One region of the Streptomyces sp. NPDC020299 genome, then DNA from elsewhere that is predicted to be linked to it. Evidence: riboswitches for the same ligand, from Rfam matches in the RefSeq annotation. Region 1 holds a riboswitch; each other region holds the start of a gene.

What was found. A riboswitch is a leader RNA that binds a small molecule or an ion and turns the genes downstream of it on or off. The one in region 1 is predicted to bind S-adenosylmethionine.
Region 2: it holds a riboswitch for S-adenosylmethionine, as region 1 does, so the genes downstream of both, ACH45E_RS05810 (DUF3293 domain-containing protein) here and thrC (threonine synthase) in region 1, are expected to answer to the same signal.
Region 3: it holds a riboswitch for S-adenosylmethionine, as region 1 does, so the genes downstream of both, ACH45E_RS12615 (aminotransferase class V-fold PLP-dependent enzyme) here and thrC (threonine synthase) in region 1, are expected to answer to the same signal.

The regions. Positions count from the first base shown of each region.
Region 1 covers NZ_JBIRWL010000029.1:38,255-41,143, forward strand. The annotation lists gene ACH45E_RS42240 (cold-shock protein) at 1-49, opposite strand, end outside; gene ACH45E_RS42245 (ubiquitin-like small modifier protein 1) at 520-795, opposite strand; gene thrC (threonine synthase) at 792-2,075, opposite strand; SAM riboswitch class I at 2,094-2,257, opposite strand; gene ACH45E_RS42255 (glucosyl-3-phosphoglycerate synthase) at 2,401-2,889, shown strand, end outside.
Region 2 covers NZ_JBIRWL010000002.1:357,887-360,775, forward strand. The annotation lists gene ACH45E_RS05805 (SpoIIE family protein phosphatase) at 1-884, shown strand, start outside; SAM riboswitch class IV at 934-1,048, shown strand; gene ACH45E_RS05810 (DUF3293 domain-containing protein) at 1,094-1,567, shown strand; gene ACH45E_RS05815 (MFS transporter) at 1,599-2,889, opposite strand, start outside.
Region 3 covers NZ_JBIRWL010000004.1:273,543-276,431, forward strand. The annotation lists gene ACH45E_RS12610 (Lrp/AsnC ligand binding domain-containing protein) at 1-194, shown strand, start outside; gene ACH45E_RS12615 (aminotransferase class V-fold PLP-dependent enzyme) at 541-1,902, opposite strand; SAM riboswitch class IV at 2,066-2,182, opposite strand; gene ACH45E_RS12620 (hypothetical protein) at 2,260-2,430, opposite strand; gene ACH45E_RS12625 (PRC-barrel domain-containing protein) at 2,458-2,814, opposite strand.

The sequences.
Region 1 (2,889 bases):
AGCCGTACCCCTTCTCCGCGTTGAACCACTTGACGGTGCCCTGAGCCATGCCTAACTCCCCTATTACTGGCCCTTGCACAGATCCACACTTCGCGGATCCGGGTCAGACCTCACCCCCCAAGGATTGGGGGCGTGCGCCGGAACGCGTCGACCGCGGCTGAATGTATCTGTCCAACTGCCGTCTGCAACAGGTCAATCGGACGAGAAATCTGGACGGGCGCGGTCGGGAATCTGCCAAAAATTCGGCTGAATCCGGGGCAAGTCGGACCCCATAAAAGGCGCATAAGGCGCAAAACACACGCACACTTTGGCTACATCTTGTCGGGTGTGCGGTGCGAATCCGGGGTTCTCGACCCGGGGTTCAGAAGCGCGTTCCCCAACTGTACCGCGCTCAACCACATTGAATTGCCCCCTCCGCTTCTCACGCGGAGGGGGCAATTCGATGAACGCTCGGTAACCTGAGTTACCGACGGTAATGTTCTGTCATTCGGTCAGCCGCGTCAGGGCGCGTCGGGCGCGTCAGCCGCCGGCGACGGCCGGAATGATCGAGACGCCCGCGCCGTCCGGCGTCGCCGTTTCCAGACCCTGTTCAAAACGCACGTCGTCGTCGTTGACGTACACATTGACGAAGCGGCGCAGCTTGCCCTGGTCGTCCAGGACGCGGGCGGCGATGCCGGTGTGGTTCTTCTCCAGGTCGGAGATGACGTCGGCGAGGGTCGCACCCTCGGCCTGGACCTCGGCCCGGCCGCCCGTATAGGTGCGCAGGATGGTCGGGATACGGACGGTCACGCTCATGCGAGGCCTGCCTCTCGGAACGAATCGAGGTTGGGGCGGATCGTGGCGGTCAGGCCGGTGCCTGCCACCGCGTCCAGGGTCTTGAGGCCGTCGCCCGTGTTGAGGACGACGGTCGTCTTGGTCGGGTCGAGGACGCCGTCCTTGATCAGCTTCTGGGTGACGCCGACCGTCACACCGCCCGCGGTCTCCGCGAAGATGCCCTCCGTGCGGGCCAGCAGCTTGATGGCGTCCACCACCTGCTCGTCCGTCACATCCTCCACCGCCCCGCCCGTGCGGCGCGCGATGTCGAGGACGTACGGCCCGTCCGCCGGGTTGCCGATGGCGAGGGACTTGGCGATGGTGTTCGGCTTCTGCGGGCGTACGACGTCGTGGCCGGCCTTGTACGCGGTGGACACCGGCGAGCAGCCCTCGGCCTGGGCGCCGAAGATCTTGTACGGCTTGTCCTCGACCAGGCCGAGCTTGATCAGCTCCTGGAGCCCCTTGTCGATCTTGGTGAGCTGCGAGCCGGAGGCGATCGGCACGACGATCTGGTCGGGGAGCTGCCAGCCGAGCTGCTCGCAGATCTCGTACGCCAGGGTCTTGGACCCCTCCGCGTAGTACGGCCGCAGGTTGACGTTGACGAAGCCCCAGCCCTCGCCCGCCGGGTCGCCGATCAGCTCGGAGCAGAAACGATTCACGTCGTCGTAGTTGCCCTCGATGCCGACGAGCTCGCCGCCGTAGACCGCGGCCATGACGACCTTGCCCTGCTCCAGGTCGTGCGGGATGAACACACAGGAACGGAAGCCGGCCCGCGCCGCCGCGGCACCGACCGCGCCGGCCAGGTTGCCGGTGGAGGAGCAGGAGAGGGTGGTGAAACCGAAGGCGCGCGCCGCCTCCAGCGCCTGGGCGACCACGCGGTCCTTGAAGGAGTGCGTCGGGTTGCCGGAGTCGTCCTTCACGTACAGACCGCCGGTCACGCCGAGCTCGCGGGCCAGGTTGTCGGCCTTGACGAGGGCGGTCCAGCCGGGGTTGATGTTCGGCTTGGTCGCCACGTCGGCAGGGACGGGCAGAAGAGGCGCGTAACGCCAGATGTTCGCGGGGCCCGCCTCGATGCGCCGGCGGAGTTCCTCGGTGTCGTAGGCCGAGAAGTCGTAGGCGATCTCGAGCGGGCCGAAACACTCCTCGCAGGCGAAGACCGGTCCGAGCGGCACCCGGTGGCCGCATTCGCGACAGCTCAGAGCCGCGGCGGGGCCGAGGTCTACGGTGGAGTCAGTGGTGCTTGCAACAGTCTGCGCAGCCATGTGAGGCGAGGCCCTTTCTCCTCATCTTCCTCACGACGCATCTCGCCGTGAGACGGATTTGGCACCTTCCCGAGCCGGGGAGCCTCGCGGAACGATCAGGACTGGTCACTGATCTACGAGAACCGACTGGAGGGTTGCCGGGGCTTCATCGGGCCGTGTCCCTCTGCCCCTCTGGATGAGCGGTATGCGGTTGTGTGTGCGGTTGTGAACAGCGGTGGCCTCGGACATGCGATGGTCATCCGCGTTGTCCAAGACTGTAACCGAAGGCCGGGACAGTTGAGATAGTCGTCCGAACCGCGAGACAAACAGTGAGGAGCCGCCCACCGTGCTGGAGGAAGTAGAGCGCTGGCTGAGCACCCGCTCCTGGTCCGTGACCGATCGTCCGCTCCACCAGATCCTGGCCGCGAAGCAGCGCACGGGCCAGTCGGTCAGTGTCGTGCTGCCCGCGCTCAACGAGGAGGAGACGGTCGGCGACATCGTCGCGATCATCCGTCACGACCTGATGCGGCAGGTCCCGCTCGTCGACGAGATAGTCGTCGTGGACTCGGGGTCGACCGACCGTACCTCCGAGGTGGCCGCCGCCGCGGGCGCCCGGGTCGTCCACCGCGACGCCGTCCTGCCACGGATCCCGGCCGTACCCGGCAAGGGCGAGGTCCTGTGGCGCTCGCTCCTCGTCACCGGCGGGGACATCGTCTGCTTCATCGACGCCGACCTGCGGGAGTTCTCCTCCGACTTCGTCTCGGGGATCGTCGGCCCGCTGCTGACCGACCCGGACGTGGACCTGGTCAAGGGCATGTACGACCGTCCGCTCGGC
Region 2 (2,889 bases), on a different contig from region 1:
GTCTCGACCTGGAACCGGACGAGGTCCTCTCCCGCCTGGACGACCTGGTCAACCTGCTGGCGGCCGAACAGGAGGTGGTCGGCGAACGGCCCGTGGGCGAGCAGACCGTCGGCGCCACCTGCCTGTACGCCGTGTACGACCCCGTGTCCCGCCGGTGCTCCATGGCCCGCGCCGGTCACCCGCCGCCGGTGGTGACCGCGCCGGACGGACAGGTGGCTCCGCTCGACCTGCCGGCCGGCCCGCCGCTCGGCCTGGGCGGCCTGCCGTTCGAGGCCCGGGAGATCGAACTGGCCGAGGGGAGCTTGCTGTGCCTGTACACCAACGGAGTCATCGGTGAACGCCACATCGACGCCGACACCGCTCTGACCAGGCTCTGCGCAGCGCTCACCCGCCCCGCGGACGCCCTGGAACGGACATGCCAAGCGGTGGTCGACTCGCTCGTGCCGTCTCGCCCCAGCGACGACGTCGCTCTGCTGATCGCCCGCACCCGCATGCTGCCACCGGACGATGTCGCCTCCTGGCATCTGCCGGCGGAGCCCGCCAGCGCGGCCCGCGCCCGCGCACTGATCTCGGCCAAGCTGACCGAATGGGGTCTGGAACACCTGGCGTTCACCACCGAGTTGATCGCCAGCGAACTGGTCACCAATGTCTACCGGTACGCCGGCGGCCCCGCGACCCTGCGGCTGATCCGTGAACGGTGGCTGGTGTGCGAGGTCAGCGACACCAGCCATACCTCGCCACACCTGCTTCGCGCCCGTACCACCGACGAGGGCGGCCGCGGCCTGTTCCTGGTGGCCCAGATGGCCGAACGCTGGGGCACCCGCTACACCCGCGAGGGCAAGACCGTATGGACCGAACAGCTACTGGCCGGCACACTCACCTGACCGTTCGGCGGCTGGACTTCCAGCCGGTTCCTGTGCAAGCATCCGTCCCGGTCACGAAGCCGATCGCGCCCCTGGACGAGCGTCGGCCGGCAACCTCGCCCACCGCGCAAGGTGCCCTCCAGGGAAGACCAGGCCCCCACGGCCTGTGGGGGTAAGCGCGGATCTCCCTGCCCAGCGGGTAAGGGGGTCCCTCTCGCACGGAGGCCCTCATGCCCGCTGGCACACGGATCGCCCGGATGCCGCAGTGGACGCACTACCAGCAGGCGGTCGTGGACATCGAACTGCCCGAAGGCACGGTCCGAGTGGCACCGGCACCGCGCGGGGTGACGGTCGGCTCGTTTCCTGCCCCGGACGGGGAGACCATCCACGTCGTCACGGCCCACAACCCTCGCGGCCGTCTCGCGTCCCGACCGGACAACGACCGCGCCCACCGAGAAATGCTCGGCCTGCTGCGCCGACGGGAACTTCGGTGGTGGCCCGCTGTCGGGGGTGACGCGGACAGCAGGCACACCGAGGTCAGCGCGGCGATCGTCGGCCTGAGCGACCACCAAGCACGAGCGCTGGGGCGGCAGTTCGGCCAGGACGCGGTGTTCGCCTGGTCGACGACGACATGGAGGCTCCTTTCCTGCTCCGGCCCCGAAGAGGTACTCACACGCGGCTGGCAGTCCAGTCGGACCGGGTGATGTGCACGGCCTCTGAGAGGGCGGCCACGGCTCAGTGCCCGGCGGACTCCTCGGGGCGCGCGCGGCGCGGCAGGAGGAACGAGAGCAGGAAGGTCAGGGCGAGCATGCCGTCGACGATCCACAGCACCGTCTTCATGACGGAGCCGAACCCGCTCCGGAAGGCCGACGACGCGGTGGCGTCCAGCGCGGCGGGTATCCGGGCACCGGCCTGTGGTGAGGTCACGGCGGACCGCGAGTCCTTCTCCAGGCGCGCGCAGGACGCCGGGGTCGCGGCAGGATCCTTGGCGACGGCGCGGTCCGAGGCGCACTGACGCAGGTCCGCCACGACGCGCTCCTGGACGGCGGGCGCCACGTGCGCGGCAGCCAGTCGACCACGCAGGCCGGCCGAGTGGTGGTCGACGGCGGTGGCGACGCCGCCGCCCAGCAGACCGAAGAACACGGTGCCGAGAAGGGCCACGCCGAAGGCGCCGCCGAGCTGCTGCATCGCGGTCATCGTGCCGGACGCCGAGCCCGTCTCGTGCTGTTCGACACTGGCGAGCACGATGTCGAAGAACGGCGCCATGAGCAGCCCCATCCCGGTGCCGGTGACGAGCAGGGCCGGCAGGAGCTGCCAGGGGCCGACGCCGCCCCCCACCATGTCGAGGGTCAGCCACACGCCGAACACACCGGCCGCCATGACCAGTGCGCCCGCCTGCAGTACGGCCCGTCCGAACCGGGCGACACCCTGAGCGATCCCGAAGCCGACGATCATGCCGCCCGACCAGGGCACCATCACCAGTCCGGCCTTGAGCGGCGAATATCCGAGGCCGAGCTGGGTGTAGAGGTTGAAGACCAGCATGAAGCCCTGCATGGTCGAGAAGAAGACCAGCCCCAGGATCATGCCGCCACTGAACCCACGCTTGCGGAAGAGGCTCGGGACGACCAGCGGATCCTGGCCGGCCTTGCTGCGGCGCGCCTCGTACGTGCCGAAGGCGACGAAGACGACCACCGAGGCGGCCATCATCAGGAACGCCCACACAGGCCAGTCGTACTCACGGCCCTGCACCAGCGGGAAGATGATGAGCAGCGCGGCCAGCGAGACCAGGACCATGCCGGGGATGTCCAGGCGCGGCTTGCTGCCGGACCGGCCCCTCGGCAGGTAGCGCAGGGCGCCGAGGAAGGCGGCCGCACCCAGCGGCAGGTTGATCAGGAAGATCATCCGCCATCCGGTGCCGAAGTAATCGGCGTCCACGAGCCAGCCCGCCAGGATCGGCCCGCACACCGCGGACAGTCCCATGACCGGGCCGAACATGCCGAAGGCCTTCTGCGACTCCTTCGGCGGG
Region 3 (2,889 bases), on a different contig from region 1:
AGGTCTTCTCCGTCACCGGCACCTACGACCTGATCGCCATGGTCCGCGTACGCCAGCACGAGAACCTGGCGGATGTCATCCCCGGCAAGATCAGCAAGATCCCCGGCGTCGAGGGCACCGACACCCACGTGGCGTTCCGCACCTACTCCCAGCACGACCTCGAGGCGGCCTTCGCGATCGGGCTGGACAACTAGGGCCTGCCCGGCGGATCAGGTCGCGGGAAAGGGCCGGTACCCCGTCGACGCCGGTGAGCGGGGCCGTCCAGGCCGAACGCCCGCACGCCGTCGTCGCCGCGCGCATGGCGGTGCCGCCGGACGCCGCCATGCGGAGGAGGCCGCCCGGGGCCGGGTCGTACGACCACGCCTTGGTGCCGTCGCCGGCCGGACCGCGAACCGCGCTTCGGCCGCCTGCGGGGACTGCCCGCCACCGGGAGCCGCGCGGGCAGCAGCCCGTGCGGACCACGCCGCCCGCGACGAGCGGGGCGGCGGCCCCGGGACCGGCCGCCGTGCTCGCCCGCGGGTCCGGAGGTGGCGGCGGTGATCAGACGGCCGGCACGCAACGGCCGTTCTCGGTGCGGTAGTTCCACTTCGCGCCGGTGCGTACGAGCTCGCGGACCGCGCCGACGAACCGCTCCACGTGCTCGTCCGGCGTGCCCGCGCCGAAGCTGACGCGGATGGCGTTGAGGGACTTCTCGCCGGGTGCGGCCTCGGGGGCGCCGCACTCGCCCTGGGTCTGCGGGTCGCTGCCGAGCAGGGTGCGCAGGAGGGGGTGGGCGCAGAACAGGCCGTCGCGGACGCCGATGCCGTACTCGGCGGAGAGGGCGGCGGCGAAGTGCGAGCTGTTCCAGCCGTCGACGACGAAGGAGATGACGCCGACGCGCGGGGCGTCGTCGCCGAAGAGGGAGAGGACCCGGACCTCGGGGACCTCGGCGAGGCCCGCGCGGACCTTCCCGATCAGGTACTCCTCCCGGGCGACCAGGGTGTCGAAGCCCGCCTCGGTGAGTGCCTTGCAGGCCGAGGCGATGGAGTAGGCGCCGATGACGTTCGGGGAGCCGGCCTCGTGGCGGGCGGCGCTGTCGTGCCACTCCACGTCCACTCCCCCGTCGTCACGCCGGCTGACCTTGCGGCTGGCGCCGCCGCCCGCGAGGTACGGCTCGGCAGCCTGGAGCCAGTCGGCGCGACCGGCGAGGACGCCGGAGCCGAACGGGGCGTACAGCTTGTGCCCGGAGAAGGCGACCCAGTCGACGTAGAGGTCCCGGACGGACACCGGGTGGTGCGGGGCCAGCTGGGCGGCGTCCAGGACGATCCGGGCGCCGTGCGCGTGGGCGGCGGCGGCCAGCTCGCGGACCGGCCACAGCTCGCCGGTGACGTTCGAGGCGCCGGTGACGCACACCAGGGCCGGACCGTAGGGGTCGCGGTCGGCCAGGGCCCGCTCCAGCGTCTCGACGGCCTGCCGCGGGGTGCGCGGGGCGTCGAGGCAGGTGACCCGGGCGTCCTGCCAGGGCAGCAGCGAGGCGTGGTGCTCGGTCTCGAAGACGAAGACCTGGCAGTCGGCGGGCAGCGCGCGGGCGAGCAGGTTGAGGGAGTCCGTGGTGGACCGGGTGAAGACCACCTGGTCGTCGTCCCGGCAGTCGAGGAACTCGGCGACGGTCTTCCGGGCGTTCTCGAAGAGGTCGGTGGACAGCTGCGAGAGGTAACCGGCGCCCCGGTGCACGCTGCCGTAGTACGGGGCGTACGCGGCCACGTCGTCCCAGACCCGCTGGAGCGCGGGGGCGCTGGCCGCGTAGTCGAGCGCGGCGTAGGAGACCTCGCCGCCGGTGACGAGCGGCACGGTGACGTCCCGGCCCAGCACGGGCAGCGGGGCACAGACGGACTGGTCGGCGGCAAGAGCGGAGACGGACATGGGTGTACTCCCGTGAAAGCAGGCGGAGATCGCCGACGCGAGCGAACGGGTGCTCCAGCGCCGACAGGGTGAAAGGGGTATGCGGAGGCGGGGCTCGGCGCCCTATCGCATTCGCTTGCTCACGGAAGGCTCCCTCGACGACCAGGACCCCTGGCGTGCGAGGGGTCCGCGCTTGCCGCAGACCTCGCTGCCTGCGGCCTGGTCTTCACCCGGGGCACCCCGCCACGGACGGAGGGTTGCCGGACAGTCGGCCGGGGCCTCATGACTGTCACTCATGACCTGCGAAAGAACGTACGCGAGCCGATCACCGGCCCGCAACCCGTGTCCGGATCGCGGGACACCCGCCTCGCGTCGAGGTCAGCGGACGAAGTGGTGCCGATGCGAGCGCCGGGACCAGCGCATACCGAACAGCACCAGGTCCAGCGCCAGGACCACCGCGCCGATGACCAGGAGGTAGAACAACCCGTTCGCCACGCCGACGAGTCCCAGGACGATCGCCACGATGATCAGGAACAGGAAGAGCGCCATGGGTGACCACATCCTCCGGCAGACCGGTCAGCCGCGCGCGAGACGGCGCCCGCGTGCGGCACCGGCCTCGTAGGGCCTGTCGTAGTGTTCGAAGATCTCGTGTTCCCGCTCGGCCGGGAGGACGTCGTCCATGCCGATGGACGGCGACTTCTTCACCTGCCCGCGGGCGTGGGCCACCCGCACGTAACCGGGTCCGAGGGTCGCCTCGTCGAGCGGGACGAAGACGAGCCGATGCCGGGTCGGCATCCCGGTGCGGACGGTGACCATGGCGGGCGTGTCGTCGGTGGTGTCCAGGTAGACCGCTTCGAGGGCCCCGATCTTGCGGCCCCTGGGATCGATCACGTCGCGGTTGCGCCACTCGCGGATATCGGCTGAGTGGATCATGCCTCGCTCCTCGCGGCCCGCCCTCCCGGACACCGCAGGGGAAAGCGGAGCGGCCGCGGGAGAGCTACCACCTCT